DNA from 2 places in the Kitasatospora sp. NPDC034533 genome. Region 2 is predicted to be linked to the other one. Evidence: riboswitches for the same ligand, from Rfam matches in the RefSeq annotation. Region 2 holds a riboswitch; the other holds the start of a gene.

Region 1 (5,617 bases), on a different contig from region 2:
CGCCCCAGGTGGTCTGTGCGGTGAGCGATCCGAGCAGCCTCGGGCCGATCGCCAGGGAGGCGGACTTCGTCGCCGAATCGGGCCGCGGACTGCACCTGGTGGAGTCGTTCAGCCGCTCCTGGGGCTGGCACCCGCTGGGCAGCGGCAAGGTGGTCTGGGCGATGTTCGAGGCCCAGGCGGTCGGCGGCTCCGCGCTGGACGGCCACCCGGAGCTCGGCGGTCGCTCGCCGCTGGACGGCCCGGTCGACGCCGGCGGACGGCATCGACGCTCGGCCTAGGAGGGGTGCGGCGCCCGGACCGGGTCCCGCACCCGGTTCACGTCCCACACCCGGTCCAGGCCTCGCGGCCGGGCCGGATCGCATGGCCGGGTCGGGCCGTGCGATGGGATCAGGACCCGTGGTCAGGAGCAGCCCCGTGCCCGGGTCAGGCCGCGCGGCGTTCGGCGTTCGGCCGGTTCGGGAAGCCCCGGGAGGACCACACCCCGGGCTCTTCCGCCAGGCCCCGCCGAGGCCCTTCCGGCGCCACGGGCCTGCGGGCCGGCCGGTTCACCGGGGCCCGCGGGCGCAAGCGGAAGGACGGGCGACAAAGACAAAGGCCGTCGCGGTGTCGGCACCCACGACGGCCCCCCGATGTGTGGAGCACGACGGTCGGTCAGACCGCCAGGTGGTCGAACTCCCCGTCCTTCGCGCCCAGCAGCAGTGCGGCGATCTCGGCACGGGTGTAGATGAGCGCCGGGCCGTCCGGGAACCGCGAGTTGCGCATCGCCACATCGCCGCCCGGCAGGGCGGCGAACTCGACGCAGTTGCCCTGAGAGTTGCTGTGCAGGCTCTTCTGCCAGACCACCCCCCGGAGATCGGCGGCGGCCATCCCGTTGTAGGTGTCGTACGAGCCGTGCGTGTCCTGCGAGTCGTGCATAGAAATCTCCCGAAGAGCTCCGGAGTTGTCGTCCAGCGCGGCGCCCCCGGCACCGCCGAACGAACGGACCGGCCCCGTACCGGCCCGGCACAACGCCTCACTTGACGTGATGATAGCCGCAGTGCACGTGCATCAGCACGGGACAGTGCAGGTGCACAAGGCCTTTCATTCGCGGCCCCGAACTCGCCATGCCCCCTTCCCCTGACGGTACGTAAACGGACATAGCCCATGGAATCGTCGGGCTCGCGATAACCGGCCGTGAGCACCTCCCCGCTGAATGTTGATCTTCGAACGCCGGGAGTCGCCCCCCCGTGACCCTCCGTCAAGCGCCTCTTGAGCTGTGAGACATCTCACGCGCCACGGGTGCAACGCCCGCCGCCCCGGACGGCGTCAGGACTGTGACGGTTCGCGCCGAGTTGGGAGAGGAATGTCCGGATTGTAGGCAAAGCGCCTGAACGGTGGCGGAGACACACCGAGTCCGCACCACGACCGCGCGAAACCCGTACGGCAGCCGACTGCAAGCCGGACGGGGCGATGTCCTACGATCTCCGGCATGAGCACCGCAGCCATCCCGGGCGCGCCACTGCCCGTCCGCACTCCAGGCTCCCGTGCGCGGGGGCGCCACCGTCGTCCCGAGCGCCCCGAGATCCCGGCCGGCGCCCCGGCCCTGGTGCTCGCCGTGCCCGCGACCGCCGGGCCCGAGTCCCGTTCGGTCGTCGAGGAGCTGCTCTCGGTCGTCCGCACCGAGCAGAACGGCGTCCAGGCGGCGGTCGGTTACCTCCCGGGCAACGGCTCCGAGGCCGCCGACGGCGAGGAGCGCACGGTGGCCGAGCTACTGGTGCTGGCCGCCGAGACCGGGCTGCCGATGCCGATCCTGGTGCCCCTGGTGCCGGGCCCGCACAGCTTCCTGACCGAGCTTCACGCGCTCGCCGCCGAGTACGGCGCGCCGGTCACCGACCCGCTGGGCCCGCACCCGCTGCTGGCCGAGGCCGTGCACGTCCGGCTGTCCGAGGCCGGGCTGGCCCGCGCCGACCGCGCCCGGCTGTTCGCCATCGCGACCGCCGCGGACGGCGTGGTGCTGACCACCGTCGGCGGCGAGGACGCGGCCGCCGCGGCCGGCATCACCGGCGTGCTGCTGGCCGCCCGACTGGCCGTGCCGGTCGTCGCCGCCGCGCTCGACGTGCCCGGCTCGGTCGCCGCGGCCGTCAACCACCTCAAGGACACCGGCTCGCAGCGCCCGGCGCTGGCACCGCTGGTGATCGGCCCGGAGGCGGACTCCGAGCTGCTCGCCACCGCCGCCGAGGAGACCGGCTGCCCGTCGGCCGCGCCGCTGGGCGCGTACCCGTCCGTCGGCCAGCTGATCGCCTCCACCTACCTGGCCGCGCTGCCCGCGCCGTCCGCGGAGGACCTGGCCCGGGCCGAGGCGGAGGCGGCGGCCGCCGCCGAGGCCGAGGGGGCCGTGGAGGGTGCTCGCGGCGCCCATGCGGCCGCCCAGGGGTTCGCCGGGCAGTAAGCGACACCGCGCGCCGGTTCGCGCGCGCCGAAGGGTCCGGAGCGGTTCGCGCTCCGGGCCCTTCGGCGTCCCCTGCTCGCCGTCTCCCGTCGCCCCTCGCGGTGTTTCGCCGCTTCTCGCCGTTCATCACACATCTCGTACCGCTTCAGGAGTTGAGTGCCGATGAAGCGGAATGTCCGTTCTGAAGCCATTTAGAAGGAAATGGACCGCACATGGCCGGGCGCCCGGCCTGCGGCCGCCCCCATGCCCTCCGGAGTGCGCCGCCGCGCGCCTCAACGCGCCGTCACGTCATGGCTGAAGCGAAGCCAGTTGTCGATTTCCTCAACGACATTGCCGGAAAACGATCATTTGCGATCTTGGAAGAATCGCCTTTTGGTACTTCCCGCTAAACCGTGATGCGCATCACAAGGTTTGCAGTTTGAACTTGAGTCTGATTAACGTGCTCCCCGTTCGTGACCACACGAACCCGGTTCATCCGCGACGCCGAGTCCTGCCGTCGGATGTCCTGGCAGCGCGAAAACGCACCACGGCAGGAGCGGGGGACCCACAGGTAAGTCGCCCCGGACCGATCCCCGGAACGGTCCAGGGCTAGGGGTGAAGCCGCGCTCACCGCGCGGCCGGGCAACTCCAGCCCGAATCCGACAGCTCACCTCGCAGGCGTGGGAGAGGACCGCGTCTTCATGCTGCCCACCAACGGCAACAGCCTGTCCAGTCGCACCCGCCGCGTGATCGCCGCCCTCGGCGTCGCGGGCGTCGGACTCACCGTCCCGTGCCTCACCTCCGGCACCGCCTCCGCCGCCACGGTCGCCACCTGGGACAAGGTCGCCCAGTGCGAGAGCGGCGGCAACTGGAGCATCAACACCGGCAACGGTTTCTACGGCGGCCTCCAGTTCACCTCCAGCACCTGGGCCGCCTTCGGCGGCACCGCCTACGCCGCGCGCGCCGACCTGGCCACCAAGGACCAGCAGATCGCCGTCGCCGAGAAGGTCCTCGCCTCGCAGGGCCCCGGCGCCTGGCCGGTCTGCTCGGTCAAGGCCGGCCTCACCAAGGGCGGCGCGGCCGCTTCGGTCGACACCACGGCGGGCTCGACCGCTTCGGTCGACACCACGGCGGGCTCGACCGCCGGTTCGGCCGCCACCAAGCCCGCCCAGAGCGCGAAGCCCGCCGCTCCGGCCGCCAAGCCCGCCCCGCAGAGCCCGGCCCCGGCCGCCAAGCCCGCCGCGCCCGCCCAGGACGGTGCTCAGGCCGCCTCCGGCTCCGCCGCGAGCAACTGGGTCCAGAAGCGTCAGCAGCAGGCCCAGAGCGGCGACTACACCGTGGTCGAGGGCGACTGGCTGTCCTCGATCGCCGACCAGCACAACGTGCAGGGCGGCTGGCAGCGGCTGTACGAGCTCAACCGCGCCACCCTGACCGAGGGCCCGGACTCCATCTACCCGGGCCAGCACCTGTCCATCGACGGCAAGTCCGGCTCGGACGCCGCCCGGTCCGACCGCTCGCGGAAGGCCGGCCAGTCCGCGAACGGCGGTGCCGTGAACGCCCAGCCGTCCGCGCAGGCCCAGACGCCCGCCACCAAGCCGGCCGCCGCCAAGCCCGCCGCCGCCAAGCCCGCCCCGCAGACCCCGGCCCCGGCGCAGCCCCAGACCCAGGCTCCGGCCGCCACCGGCAGCATGGCCGCCGCGGTCTCCTTCGCCGAGTCGAAGGTCGGTCAGGCCTACGTGTACGGCGGCACCGGCAACGGCGGCTGGGACTGCTCCGGCCTGACCCAGGCCGCGCTGCGCGCCGCGGGCATCTCCGTGCCGCGCGTCGCCGCCGACCAGGCCGCGGCCAGCACCCACGTCTCGCTGGACAGCCTCCAGCCGGGCGACCTGCTGTTCTGGTCCAACAACGGCAAGGACTCCGGCGTGTACCACGTCGCGATCTACGTCGGCAACGGCAAGTACGTCGAGGCCGCCAACCCGAGCTCGGGCGTGCGCGAGCAGAGCATCGCCAACTGGGCCCCGGACTTCGCCGGCCGGGTCTGAGGACGGCGAACGGCTGACGGACGCGCGGTAGCAGCCGACAAGGAACAGCTGACAGATGACGGATAACAGATAACAGATTTCAACATCTGTCAGCTGTCATCTGTCTCCCATCAGCCGTCAGCCACCCGCTGCGGACCGAACGCTGACCATCCGCCACCCCCGGGGAGAGTCTGGTCGCTCTCCCCGGGGGTTCCGCCGTTCCCCGGCGCATCATGCGCCCCGCCCTCCGGCGGCTCCCCCAGAAGGCCGTCGAACCGGTCCTGCGCGACTACCCGGCACGCGGCCGTCGCACCGGGACCCGGACCGGCGAAGCGCCGACGGGCCCCGGAGAGCAACCGCCCTCCGGGGCCCGTCCGTCCGACGTGGCGGCCATGACGGCCGACGCTCAGCGCGCGCAGGCCCCGGTGGACCCGCGCATCACCAGCTCCGGCTGGAACATGAACTCGCCGCGCTGGGCCGCGTTCCCGCCGACCTCCTCCAGCAGGGCGTCCACCGCCGCCGTGGCCATCGCCTCGACCGGCTGGCGGATCGTGGTCAACGGCGGCTCGGTGAAGGCGATCAGCGGCGAGTCGTCGAAGCCGACCACCGACACGTCCTGCGGCACCGACAGCCCGCGCTGCCGCACCGCCCGGATCGCCCCGAGCGCCATCATGTCGCTCCCGCAGACGATCGCGGTACAGCCCTTGTCGAGCAGCGCGCCGGCCGCCGCGTGCCCGCCCTCCACGCTGAACAGCGTGTGGTGGACGAGGTCCTCGGCCTCCTCCCGGCCGTAGCCGAGCACCTCGCGCATCGCCGCCGTGAATCCCTCGATCTTGCGCAGCACCGGCACGTACCGGCGCTGGCCGACGGCCAGCCCGATCCGCTCGTGCCCGAGTTCGGCCAGGTGCTGGACGGCCATCCACATCGCGGACCGGTCGTCCGGCGAGATGAACGGCGCGTCGATCTTCTCGCTGTACCCGTTGATCAGCACGAACGGCACCCCGCGCCCGGCCAGCCGGGCGTAGCGGTCGTGGTCGGCGGTGGTGTCCGCGTGCAGCCCGGAGACGAAGACGATGCCCGCCACGCCCCGGTCCACCAGCATCTCCACCAGCTCGTCCTCGGTGGAACCGCCCGGCGTCTGGGTGCACAGCACCGGGGTGTAGCCGTGCCGGCTGAGCACCTGCTCGAT
Region 2 (5,617 bases):
GGCACGAGCCCGTCCGGGCCCCCGCCGGTGCCCAGCACCGCCAGCGAGACCGCGCCCAGCACTCCGACCTCCAGCACCAGCGCGACGCCGAGCACCCGGGCCGTCAGGTGCAGGTCGAACCAGGCCATCACCCCGATCACCGCCACGCCGCCCAGCGCGTACCAGCCCCAGCCGAGGTCCACCCCCAGCTGCGAACGGACCAGCCCGCGCAGCGAGTACGCGAAGAAGCCGATCGCCGAGGCCTCGGTGACGACGTACGCGAGCACCGCGAGCAGCCCCGAGGCCATCCCGACCACGCGCCCCAGCCCGTGCGAGACGTACCCGTAGAAGGCACCGGCCGCGGTGATGTGCCGGGCCATCGCCACGTACCCGATCGAGAACACCGTCAGCGCGACGGTCGCCACCACGTACGCGGCGGGCGCCCCGCCGCCGTTGCCCTGGCCGACGATGATCGGCAGGTTGCCGGTCATCGCGGTGATCGGGGCGGCGGTGGCGAGCGCCATGAACACCACCCCGACCAGGCCGACCGAGTCCGCCTTCAGCCGGTCGACCCCGTCGCTCGCGCGCCTCCGCCCGACCGTCTCCCCCACCGCGCCCCCGTTGCGGACCGCCATCCGGCCTCCTCGCCTCCCGGACCCGCCCGTCCGCCGGACCGGCCGGGCGCTGACCGACCGACAGCATCGCGCGCCGAGCACGCCCAGGGCGTCCGTGATCACCGTTCGCGGCAGCGGAGTTGACGTCCCGTTCGACGATTCGAACGGGGGCGGGAACGACAGTGGCCGGCCCGGCCGCACGAGGAAGTTCCCCGTGTGGCCGGGCCGGCCTGGGCGTGTCCCGCGCCCATGTCCGCCGTGCGGCGGTCACCCGGTCGAGCGGTCACCCGACATGACCATCCCGGAGGACCGATTCGCCCCGCAGCGGCGGCGGTTCCCGAGACCCCGCGGGTCAGAGCCCGTCAGAGGTCAGATCCCTCGGACTCAGAGCGCTCGGGCTCAGAGCGCGACGCCGTGCGCGCGCAGGTAGGCGACCGGGTTGATGTCCGAGCCGTACTCCGAGCCGTTGCGGATCTCGAAGTGCAGGTGCGGGCCGGTCACGTTGCCGGTGGCGCCGGAGAGGCCGATCTGCTGGCCGGCCTTGACGGACTGGCCGATCTTCACGCCGATCGAGGAGAGGTGGGCGTACTCGGCGTAGTGGCCGTCGGCGAGCTTGATCTCGACCTCGTTGCCGTAGGCGCCGCCGTTGCCGGCCTTGACCACGACACCGTTGGCGACCGCGCGCAGCGGGGTGCCGGTGGAGGCGACGAAGTCCTGGCCGGTGTGGTGACCGGAGGCCCACATCGAGCCGGCCACGCCGTAGGCGGTGCCGAGCTTCGGGTTGGCCAGCGGGGCGACGAAGCCGGAGGTGGCGGCGGCGACCGGAGTGGCGGTCACGACCTGGGTCGGGGTGGCGACCTGGAGCTGGGTCTGGAGCTGCTCGGCCGGCTTGGCGGCCTCGGTCCGCACCTGGACCTGGGCCTGCGGCTCGGCGGCCTGGGTCGCCGCAGCGGCGGGCTTGGCCGGCTTGGCGGGCTTGGCCGGAGCGGCCGGCTTCGCCGGGGCGGCGTCGGCGGACGGCGCGGCGGCGTGGCCCGGCAGCGCGAGCTGCTGGCCCGGGAAGATCAGGTTCGGGTCGGCGCCGACGACCGAGCGGTTCCGCTCGTACAGCGCGTGCCAGCCGCCCTCGACGTTCTTGACGTCGGCGATCTTGGACAGGGTGTCGCCGCTGACGACGCGGTAGCTCTCCTGCGCGGCCGGAGCGGCGGACCGCGCGGACTGGCCGGCGGCAACGGAAGCGGAGGCGGCCGGGGCGGCCGGGGCGGAGTGGGCCTCGGCGCTGATCGCGGTCACCAGCGGGAGGGCGAACGACACGCCGGTGACGGCGGTGGCGATGCCGATGCGGGCGGCGCGGGGCAGGGCGATACGACGAGCCTGTGCAGGCATGGAAGATTCCTCTCCGACGCCTGCGAGGTGAGCTGTCGGGTTCGGGCTGGAGTTGCCCGGCCGCATGCGCGGCTTCACCCCTAGCCGGTCCTGGACGCCCGCGCCCTGAGGCGCGAACTCCGGTCCGGCGACTTACCTGTGGGTCCCCCGCTCCTGCCGTACAGAGTTCGTTTCGAACCACCGGGCAGCGGCAGGACTCGGCGTTCCACCCGGTGGATCCGTCCGGACTGGCCGGGCGGTCGCTGAACTAAAACTCATCCGTTCGGGTGAAGCAATGTCGATCTCTTGAAACGGCAACGACTCCCCCGCACCCGGTGACCCTCCGCAGGCCCCGACGCACGATACGTACACAATCCATTCACCCCGCGCCACTGATCCACGACCCTGTGCCGAGATCGGGGACGCCGCGCAGCCGCCCGCTCACCCTCCGCGCCCGGCCGACACACCCGCCGGTGACCCTTGTCACGTACGCCCCGGGCAACGCAGGATTCGCCCGTGGCCACCTCCGAGGCCGGCACCCTGCGCCTGGGCACCGCGCAGGGTCGCTGGGTACTACTGGCGACGGTGCTCGGCTCCAGCATGGCGATGCTCGACGGCACCGTGGTGAACGTCGCGCTGCCCCGGATCGGCGCCGACCTCGGCGCCACCCTGGCGTCCCTCCAGTGGACGCTGAACGCCTACCTGCTCACCCTGGCGGGCCTGATCCTGCTCGGCGGGGCGCTCGGCGACCGCTACGGGCGGCGCAAGGTCTTCCTGGTCGGCGTGGTCTGGTTCGCCGTGGCGTCCGCGGCCTGCGCCGCCGCGCCGAACATCCAGGTGCTGATCGCCGCCCGCGCCGTCCAGGGCGTCGGCGGGGCGCTGCTCACCCCCGGCTCGCTCGCCATGCTCCAGGCCGTCTTCCACCCTGACGACCGTTCGGCGGCGGTCGGCCTCTGGTCCGGCCTCGGCGGGGTGTCGGCCGCGGTCGGCCCCTTCCTCGGCGGCTGGCTGGTGGACGGCCCCGGCTGGCGCTGGATCTTCCTGCTGAACCTGCCGCTGGCCGCCGCCGTGATCACGGTGACCACCCGATCGGTGCCGGAGAGCCGGGACGAGAGCGCCTCCGGCCGTTTCGACGTGCTCGGCGCCCTGCTCGCCGCCCTCGCCCTCGGCGCCATCACCTACGCGCTGACCGCGGCCGGCGAGGGCCTGTCCCCCGCGGTCTGGGTCAGCGGGGTGCTCGGGCTGCTGCTCGGCGCCGCCTTCGTCGCGGTCGAACGCCGGGCACCCGAACCGATGCTGCCGCTCGGCCTGTTCTCCTCCCGGCTGTTCACCGCGGTGAACCTGGTCACCCTGTGCGTGTACGCGGCGTTCAGCGGCGTCTTCTTCCTCCTGGTGGTGCAGCTCCAGATCGTGTCCGGGTTCTCGCCGCTGGTCTCGGGCTTCGCACTGGTGCCGATCACCGTGCTGATGCTGGCGCTCTCGGCGCGCGCCGGGCGCCTCGGCAAGCGGATCGGCCCGCGCATCCCGCTGACCGCCGGCCCCCTGCTGTGCGCCGCCGGGGTGCTGCTGATGCTGCGCACCGGCCCGGACTCCTCCTACTGGGCGGACGTACTGCCCGCCGTCGCGGTGATGGGCTGCGGGATGACGCTGCTGGTCGCACCGCTGACGGCGACGGTGCTGGCCGCCGTCGAGGTGCGGCACGCGGGCATCGCCAGCGGGGTCAACAACGCCGCCGCCCGCGCGGCCGGACTGCTCGCGGTGGCCGCCCTGCCGGCGCTGGCCGGGCTGAGCGGCGACGCCTACCGGGTGCCCTCCGCGGTCGACGCGGCCTTCCACACCGCGATGCTGATCTGCGCGGGCCTGCTGGTCGGCGGCGCCCTGATCGCCCTCGTGACCGTACGGGGCAATGTGCTCGCGCCCGAGGCGCAGCCGGTGGCCGAGCCGAACTGCGACTGGCCGTGCGGCCCGACCGCACCGCCGCTCGATCCGGGTCACGTCCCCGTGACGCGCGAGGGCCCCGCCACCGGTCCGGCAGCGGGGCCCTCGGCCGAGAACTGACGCTACGTCAGAGGATGTCGGCGGGCGCGTACTTGGCGGCCTCCGGGTAGGCGTCCGCGACGGCCTCCACCTGGCGGACCACCTCGGCGACCTGGGCGCCGGCCGCACCGGTGAAGGACAGCTTGTCGGCCAGCAGCGCGTCCAGCGCGGCCCGGTCCAGCGGGATCCGCTCGTCGGCGGCCAGGCGGTCCAGCAGTTCGTTCTCGCGGGCGCCCGCGCGCATCGCCAGCGCGGAGGCGACGGCGTGCTCCTTGATGACCTCGTGCCCGGTCTCCCGGCCGACCCCCGCGCGCACCGCGCCCATCAGCACCTTGGTGGTGGCGAGGAACGGCAGGTAGCGGTCCAGCTCGGCCTCGATCACGGCGGGGAAGGCGCCGAACTCGTCGAGGACGGTCAGGAAGGTCTCCAGCAGGCCGTCGAAGGCGAAGAAGGCGTCCGGCAGCGCGACCCGGCGCACCACCGAGCAGGAGACGTCGCCCTCGTTCCACTGATCGCCGGCCAGCTCGCCGGTCATCGAGGCGTAGCCGCGCAGGATGACGGCCAGGCCGTTGACGCGCTCGCAGGAGCGGGTGTTCATCTTGTGCGGCATCGCGGAGGAGCCGACCTGGCCCTCCTTGAAGCCCTCCGTGACCAGCTCGTGGCCGGCCATCAGGCGGATGGTCTTGGCCAGGCTGGACGGCGCGGCGGCCAGCTGGACGAGGGCGGTGAGCACCTCGAAGTCCAGCGAGCGCGGGTAGACCTGGCCGACGCTGGTCAGCACGTTGTCGAAGCCGAGGTGCGCGGCGACCCGGCGCTCCAGCTCGGCCAGCTTCCCGGTGTCGCCACCGAGCAGGTCCAGCATGTCCTGGGCGGTGCCGACCGGGCCCTTGATCCCGCGCAGCGGGTAGCGGGCGATCAGCTCCTCCAGGCGGCGGAAGGCGACCAGCAGCTCGTCCGCGATCGACGCGAACCGCTTGCCCAGGGTGGTGGCCTGCGCGGCCACGTTGTGCGAGCGGCCGGCCATGACCAGCTCGGAGTGCTGGGCGGCGAGCCTGGCCAGGCGCACCAGCACCGCCACCGTGCGGTCCCGGACGTGCTCCAGGGACTGGCGGATCTGCAGCTGCTCGACGTTCTCGGTCAGATCCCGGGAGGTCATGCCCTTGTGGATCTGCTCGTGGCCGGCGAGGTCGCTGAACTCCTCGATCCGGGCCTTCACGTCGTGGCGGGTGATCCGCTCACGGGCGGCGATCGAGCCGAGGTCGACCTGGTCGATCACCCGCTCGTAGTCGGCGACGGCGTTGGCCGGCACCTCGATGCCGAGGTCCTGCTGAGCCTTCAGGACGGCGAGCCACAGGTGGCGCTCGAGGACCACCTTGTGCTCGGGGGACCACAGCTGGGCCAGGGTCGCCGAGGCGTACCGGGAGGCCAGGACATTGGGGATCTGGGGCTTCGCGCTCACGCTTCGCAAGGGTAACAGCCGAGGTCACGCCGGACGTCGGCGGATGGGGTAGGCTGGGTGGATTGGGCGCCATTCAGACGACGCCTCGCAGCCTCCTCACCGCAAGGATACCACATCCATGAGCGAACCTCCAGCGGCCCCGTCGGACTCCCCCCTCGCCGAG

What was found. A riboswitch is a leader RNA that binds a small molecule or an ion and turns the genes downstream of it on or off. The one in region 2 is predicted to bind cyclic di-AMP.
Region 1: linked by a shared signal. The riboswitch ahead of ACZ55U_RS26040 (transglycosylase family protein) and the one ahead of ACZ55U_RS14415 (M23 family metallopeptidase) in region 2 are both predicted to bind cyclic di-AMP.

What each region holds. Positions count from the first base shown of each region.
Region 1 is NZ_JBVITE010000043.1:13,256-18,872, forward strand. Features, by position in the region: gene ACZ55U_RS26025 (ATP-binding protein) at 1-278, shown strand, start outside; gene ACZ55U_RS26030 (DUF397 domain-containing protein) at 652-915, opposite strand; gene ACZ55U_RS26035 (sirohydrochlorin chelatase family protein) at 1,469-2,428, shown strand; cyclic di-AMP (ydaO/yuaA leader) riboswitch at 2,931-3,101, shown strand; gene ACZ55U_RS26040 (transglycosylase family protein) at 3,088-4,449, shown strand; gene ACZ55U_RS26045 (LacI family DNA-binding transcriptional regulator) at 4,835-5,617, opposite strand, start outside.
Region 2 is NZ_JBVITE010000016.1:34,128-39,744, reverse strand. Features, by position in the region: gene ACZ55U_RS14420 (APC family permease) at 1-614, opposite strand, end outside; gene ACZ55U_RS14415 (M23 family metallopeptidase) at 993-1,979, opposite strand; cyclic di-AMP (ydaO/yuaA leader) riboswitch at 1,982-2,119, opposite strand; gene ACZ55U_RS14410 (MFS transporter) at 2,475-4,016, shown strand; gene purB (adenylosuccinate lyase) at 4,024-5,463, opposite strand; gene ACZ55U_RS14400 (HelD family protein) at 5,573-5,617, shown strand, end outside.